3 regions of the Paenarthrobacter sp. Y-19 genome follow, and region 2 is predicted to be linked to each of the others. Evidence: riboswitches for the same ligand, from Rfam matches in the RefSeq annotation. Region 2 holds a riboswitch; each other region holds the start of a gene.

Region 1 (2,195 bases), 1.1 Mb from region 2:
CGCGTGCTCACTGCAGTGCCTTCTGTGCGGCGTCAAGGAGCGATTCCAAGGTGGACGCCTGCGGCTGAGGCGACGTGCCTGCGGTGGGCTTGCCGGTGGGCCGGGGCTTTGCCGTTTGCGTTCCCGTCGGTGTTGGCGTCGGGGTCGGCGTGGGAGTGGTGGTCGGCGTCGGCGTCGTGGTGGGCGTCGGTGTTGCCGGCGGTGTCGTGATCGTGTCCGAGGGCACGTCGCCGGGCGCCGGCGCAGGTTGGGTCGGAGCCGGAGTGCCGGCTACGGGGGACGGCGCTGCGACTGCCGGGGCGGACGCCGAGGGGACCCAGACAGGGGCTGCCAGGGAGACGTGCGGTGAAGGAACCGACGACGGCGAAACCGCCACAGGCGCTTCTGGAACCGTCGCCTCCGGTACCGTCGCCGGTTGGCCTGCTTCGGATGACGATTGACCCGACGACGACGGGGAGGACGCTGTGGTGTAGGAAGCCCGGGGCGCAGGGGCTGCCGAGCCCGGTTGGCGGTCCTCGCCACTCTGGCCGCCGCTGGCTTCCTGGGCCGGACTTTCCTGACCGAAGAACGGAAGCTCCAGTGCCTGCCCGACGGTTCCCGCAGTCAGTACCAGGCCCAGCGCTCCGGCAACCACTGCCATGCGCTGGCTCATGTGTTTCACCGACGCTGCTTTCCGCAGAACAGCTTGGGGTTCGCGGCCAAATGAGGAGGTGGTGCCGAGGGTTGATGCCGTCACCGGCGGAGGTGTCTTGCGGGATGCCGCCGGGGACGGGGCGGCCGCTTCGGCTCCGGCTTCCCCGCGGGTGGCTGCCTTGCGGGCGGCAACCACGGGAATGGCTGACGTGGGAGGCCCTGGTGTGGTGGATGCCGGAGCTGCGGCCCGCGCGGCTTCGACTACCGGAATCGCTGCGGTTGCCGGCTCCGGAAGCGCAGGGGCTGCCTTCGGCTCGGCAGGGGCGATCACAGCCCTTGCCGCACGCTCACGCTCAGCGGCCCGGGCCGCAGCCCGCGTGGTGGGCGCAGCCGTAGCGGGTGATGCCGGAGTGGGTGCCGTTACGGTGGGGATCGCCGTCGTGGCTGGTTCCGGGGATCCGCTGGGTTGGGCCCGACGGCGTCCGGTTGGCTTGGTGCGCTCGCGCTCGAGTTGCGCGCGGCGTGGGTTATCCATGGTTGGGGACATGGTTGTGCCTCTCAACGCCTGCGAGGTTAGCTGTCGGGTTCGGACGAGGCCGTCCGGCCGCGCGTGGCGGCTTCACCCCAAGGGCTTGCGGAGAAAACAAGCCCGGGAAACTGTGGGTCCCCCGTCTCTGCCGCGGGTCTGGCGGATCCTGGATTGCGGCAGAGCCCGGCGTCAATCCAGAAGCGGCCCAGCGGAGATCGGGTCGCCCTACGACCGTACAGGAGGCGGAAAGTAAAGTCACATTAATGTAACGGGCGGTAGTTCTGCCCCCGCGGGAGGGGGCTACCGCTTAGGCTTCGGGGCCGGTGCGGGGGCGGGGAGTTCGTGTTCGATTTTCCGGACCTGGTGGGCCTGATGTGTGGCAGGGCGGAAGACTTCGTCTGCGATCCCCAGCAAGCCGCCTGCTGCGGCCCGCCGGACGCCGCGCTTGTTCTCCCGCGCAATCCAGTACCAAAGCGCGCCCATGAGCGCGGGAGCTCCGAGCACTGCTGCCAACACGGCTAAGATGTCCATCCGCCAACACTAGCCTTGGGCACGTACTGGCCGGTAGACATGAGCTATGGACCTACCAGTGATGCCGCCCGTTTCGCCCATGCTCGCCAAGTCCGTCCCGAACATCCCCGACGTTGGGCATTACGAGCCCAAATGGGACGGATTCCGGACCATCGTCTTCAAGGACGGGGACGACATCGTCCTGGGCAGCCGCAACGAAAAGCCCATGACCCGCTACTTCCCGGAGCTGGTGGAAGCGCTGAAGAAGAACCTTCCGGACAAGTGCGTTGTAGACGGCGAGATCATCCTGATCCAGGGCAACAGGCTTGAGTTCGACGTGCTGCAGCAGCGAATCCATCCCGCGGACAGCCGGGTTCGGATGCTTGCGGAGAAGACGCCTGCGTCCCTGGTGGCGTTCGACCTGCTTGCCCTCGGCGACGAGGATCTGACCGGCCGGCCCTTCGCCGAGCGGCGCGCGGCCTTGGAGAAAGCCCTCGCCGACGCCCGGCCTCCTGTGTACGTA
Region 2 (2,195 bases):
CAAATGCTGAACAACGTATCCAGCGCACTGGAAGCCCGGCAGGAAAGCGAAACCAAGGTGCGGCAGTTCGTAGCGGACGCCTCCCATGAACTGCGTACCCCGCTGACCGCCATCCGCGGCTACACCGAGTTGCTGCGGATGACCGAAAACTTCACGGACGACGGCAGGAAGTCGCTGGCCAGGGTCCAAAGCCAGTCCGAGCGCATGACCACGCTGGTGGAGGACCTCCTGTTGCTTGCACGGCTGGATGAAGGCCAACCGGTCAAGGTCACCGATGTGGACCTGACCCACCTTGTGGTTGAGACAGTGAGCGACGAGAAAGTCATGGCCCCGGACCACATTTGGCAGCTCTCGTTGCCTGATGAACCCATCACCGTCCGCGGCGATGCCACGCAGCTCCACCAGGTGCTGGCCAATCTGCTCTCGAACGCTAGGAAGCACACAGATCCCGGAACTACGGTTGTCACCGGCGTGATGCTCTCGGCCGACGGCAGTGCAGTGGTGACCGTGACGGACAACGGGCCCGGCATTCCGGACGATTTCCAAGGCCGGATCTTCTCCCGCTTTGCCCGGGCCGACGCAGCGCGGTCGGGGTCGGAAGGAACGTCAGGCCTGGGCCTGTCGATCGTGGAATCCATAGTGGAAGCGCATGGTGGAAGCGTCGAAGTGACCTCCCGTCCGGGTCGTACGGAGTTCGCCGTGAGGCTTCCAACCGTGAGCGGCGGACAACTGTAACGATCCCGGCAAGGCGACTCACCGTCGTCGTGATCTCTGTTACCTAAATGTGACTTCTGCAGAAACCTCCTGTACCGTCGAAAGGGTGGGTCGCCCCAACTGGCCCACATCCGGGATGCGCCGAGCTCTGCCACTTCCCGGAGTCCGTACTTTCTCCGAGGCAGAGACGGGGGACCCAGAGTCTCCGGGCCCAGGCATTTATTGCCGGCCCTTGGGGTGAAGCCGCAGCGTGATGCGCGGCCGGATGACCTCATCCGAACCCGACAGCTAACTCCGCAGGCGCTGAGAGGTAATCACACATGTCTGAATTCAACGATCAGACGCGCCATTCCGCGCGTCACCGCGACCATAACGACAACCCGTCGACCAAGTCGCAGTCAGTCCTCAAGAAGGCAGCCCGTGACGGCAAGTCCGGTGCACGCATGTCCGTAGTAGCCGGTGTTATAGCCGCTGCACTGGGCGTTGCATCGCTCGGAACCGCCGCCAACGCAGCTCTTACTCTCCCTGAGGCAAGCCGCGTGGCCGAAGCCCGGACCGCCGCCGAGGCCAGCAACAACAAGGCCGCCGAGGAAGCCGCAGCAGCCAAGAAGGCCGCAGCTGAGAAGGCTGCCGCCGACAAGGCCGCAGCTGACAAAGCCGCCGCCGAAAAGGCTGCCGCTGACAAGGCTGCCGCCGACAAAGCCGCTGCCGATCAGGCCGCCGCCGCACAAGCAGCAGCCGACCAGGCCGCCGCAGAAAAGGCTGCCGCCGAAAAGGCCGCCGCTGACGCTGCCGCAAAGCAGGCAGCCGACGCCGCTGCTGCCGCCGCCGCAGAAGCCGCAGCCGCCGCAGCAGCTCCCAAGGCTGTGGATGACCCCGCTGCTGCCAAGGCCTACGCCGCCAGCATTCTGGGCAGCTACGGCTGGAGCGCCGCCGAAATGACGGCACTGAACACGCTGTGGGAGAAGGAATCCAACTGGAAGACCACTGCCACCAACGCCTCCAGCGGCGCCTACGGCATTGTCCAGTCCCTTCCGGCCGGCAAGATGGCTTCTGCCGGCGCTGACTGGCAGACCAACTACCAGACCCAGATCAAGTGGGGCCTGAACTACATCAAGGAACGCTACGGATCCCCGTCAGCTGCCCTGGCCTTCCACCTGGCCAACAACTGGTACTAAGCCAAGCTGTTTGATTGCCGCCCCGGCTTCCGCCGTTTGCCTCAGTTCTTACTGGAGCGGATGGCGGGAACCAGGGCGGCTTCTTTCGTTTTCACAGGTGCTTGCCGGGGCTCACAGTAGTGTCACAGCTTCCGCCTAAAGCGTTCATAATCTGATCCTTCATTCTGGATCCATGACCATCACGGATCCAGGGACCGTAGTCCACCACCCGCAGGACCCGGGCGTGGGCGTCCCCGCCCGGGTTCCTGTCCTGGACCTCACCGTGCCCGTCTGCGACGAGGAAGCGCGGCTAGAGGCGAACCT
Region 3 (2,195 bases), 400 kb from region 2:
TGGGCGCGGACCCAACCCAGCACATCGGGTACGGGCTCGCCGCAAGCATGACCCGGAGCGGTCTCCATGCCTCTGGCCCCCTCGAATCCGCCCCGCGACAGTGGGCAGTCCACACCGCCAACGGGGTTCTCCTGGCAGACCATATTGTGGTCACACGCTGCGCCCAGAGCCAGCTGCGCCGCATGCTGGCCGAACTTGGAATCGCCGTCGGGCAGAACCTGGTCTCCGCGATGCGGGCAGTGGGAATGCACTTGGTGGGCGTGGGCGAGCTCATTACGCCCAGCCCCAAGGAAGTCCTGCGGCAAGCCAAGGCAGTGGGCCAGGCAATCTCCACCAAAGTGGCGCTCCCGGGCGGCCCGGGTATCGCCATCGCCTAGCCGGCATCATTCACGGCAGCCGCAACACGAAGTTTAAACGCCAAAGGCCGGTGTCCTCGAAGATGATCTTCGGAGACACCGGCCTTTGCGTTGAAGCGTGAGGCTTATGCGCCAGCGCGTACGTACGTGATGGGACCAGTAGCGGTCAACCAGCTGATCGGGTGGATGCCCGTCTGGTTGCCGTTGATTCCACCGCTGATTGCCTGGCCGTTGCCGATGTAGATGGCGACGTGGCCGGACTGGACGATCATGTCGCCCGGCTGCGGGTCGCTGACAACCTTGCCGTAGTTCATGAACTGCATGGGGGCGAGGTCGCCAACCGGAATGCCGGCGGAACCGAGGGCCCGCTCAACCATGGCGGTGCAGTCCTGCATGATGCCGATCTGGGCGTAAGCCGAGGCAACCATGGCAGCGTTGACGCCGCCGGCAGCGGGAGCAGCAGCTACAGGAGCAGCAGCAGGTGCAACAGCGGCCGGAGCTGCAACTGCAGCCTGGGCAGCTACGGGAGCCGCAGCTGCGGCAGCGGTAACGGCAGCCGGCTTGGCAGCGGGGGCTTCAACTACAGGAGCCGGCTTTTCGATGACCGGAGCTGCAACGGAAGCAACAGCCGGACGCTCGAAGTTGATGGTAGCCGTAGAAAGAGCGGTAACAACCTTGGTGGGGGCCTCGGAAGCGGTCTCGGCGACCGTGGCGGGGCTGGCATCGCGCTGGACCGGAGCCTCTGCAGCGTGTGCAGCGACAGAGCCGGTCAGAACGAGTCCGGAAGCTGCTGCGATAACAGCTGCCTGGCGGCCAGCGCCGGAAGCGTTGCTGGCAACTGCCTTGGAGATGGAGATGAACGGATTAGGACGTACGCTGTCCGCCTTACGACGGCCGCGAAGAATGCGTGAAGACATGAAAGAGCCTCTCCCGATGCCTGCGAGGTTAGCTGTCGGATTCGGATGGGAGTCACCCGGCCACTGTCCCCCGCTGTTCAGCGGAAGCTTCGTGACTTCACCCCAAGGCACGCTCGAAAGCGGCCCAAAATGGGTTCCCCGTCTCTGCCGTAGGTTTGTCTGCGAACGGATTCCGGACTGCGGCAGAGCTAGGCAATCAGGCCGGAAGTGCCCGCTACGTGGAACAGGCACAGGTACTACCGTACGCGATGATCCCGTCGAAGTCACATTTAAGTAACGAGGACTGCGGCTTTGGCGTGTCGCGGTAACGGAACCGAGATATTCGCAGCTACGTAGAAAAGCCCGCTATTCCGCGGCTTCCGGGCGGTTTTCGTCATCCGATCCGGCAAGTTTCCTGCGGGCTGTAACGGCGAGGAAGATCACGAGCGCAACCGCAACAACCGCAATGACAACAATGCTCCAGGGGAACGGCTGGGACGCATCTGCGGCGGGCGAACTGCCAACTGTTCCCGGAGGAGCCGTACCTGCGGACGGCACCGATCCCGAGGTGGCCGAAGCGGACGCCGAGGGGGCGGCCGAGCCGCTTGCCGCCGTCGTGCTTCCCGCTGTGGCCGTGAACTTGAAGGTGCCCTCGATGGGGTGCGAATCGGAGCTGACAACGCGCCACACCACCGTGTACTCCCCCGCCGGCGCGCCGGCCCGGAGCTTCTGCACGGCCTGGCTGTCGATGATCTCGACCGGCCCGTCTGCCCAGTTCTCGCCGCCGGAGGTTACGGAGACGCCCGATCCGATGGCCAGCGGCCGGTTGTTGAACGTAATGGAGACCGACGCCGGCACTTCAGCCACGGTTGCACCGTTCGCCGGCGCTGTGGATTCCGCGACATCGTGCGCGGACGCCGGAGCCGCGGAAAACAGCAGGGCA

Evidence for each region. Region 2 has a riboswitch for cyclic di-AMP ahead of PYR64_RS01785 (hypothetical protein). Riboswitches for the same ligand answer to the same signal wherever they lie in the genome.
Region 1: linked by a shared signal. The riboswitch ahead of PYR64_RS17950 (hypothetical protein) and the one ahead of PYR64_RS01785 (hypothetical protein) in region 2 are both predicted to bind cyclic di-AMP.
Region 3: linked by a shared signal. The riboswitch ahead of PYR64_RS21440 (NlpC/P60 family protein) and the one ahead of PYR64_RS01785 (hypothetical protein) in region 2 are both predicted to bind cyclic di-AMP.

Annotation. Positions count from the first base shown of each region.
Region 1 is NZ_CP119414.1:3,836,574-3,838,768, reverse strand. Features, by position in the region: gene PYR64_RS17950 (hypothetical protein) at 8-1,168, opposite strand; cyclic di-AMP (ydaO/yuaA leader) riboswitch at 1,184-1,334, opposite strand; gene PYR64_RS17945 (hypothetical protein) at 1,463-1,693, opposite strand; gene PYR64_RS17940 (ATP-dependent DNA ligase) at 1,740-2,195, shown strand, end outside.
Region 2 is NZ_CP119414.1:356,877-359,071, reverse strand. Features, by position in the region: gene PYR64_RS01790 (HAMP domain-containing sensor histidine kinase) at 1-735, shown strand, start outside; cyclic di-AMP (ydaO/yuaA leader) riboswitch at 844-1,031, shown strand; gene PYR64_RS01785 (hypothetical protein) at 1,035-1,892, shown strand; gene PYR64_RS01780 (glycosyltransferase) at 2,065-2,195, shown strand, end outside.
Region 3 is NZ_CP119414.1:4,537,787-4,539,981, reverse strand. Features, by position in the region: gene PYR64_RS21445 (FAD-binding protein) at 1-377, shown strand, start outside; gene PYR64_RS21440 (NlpC/P60 family protein) at 482-1,273, opposite strand; cyclic di-AMP (ydaO/yuaA leader) riboswitch at 1,277-1,468, opposite strand; gene PYR64_RS21435 (copper resistance CopC family protein) at 1,619-2,195, opposite strand, start outside.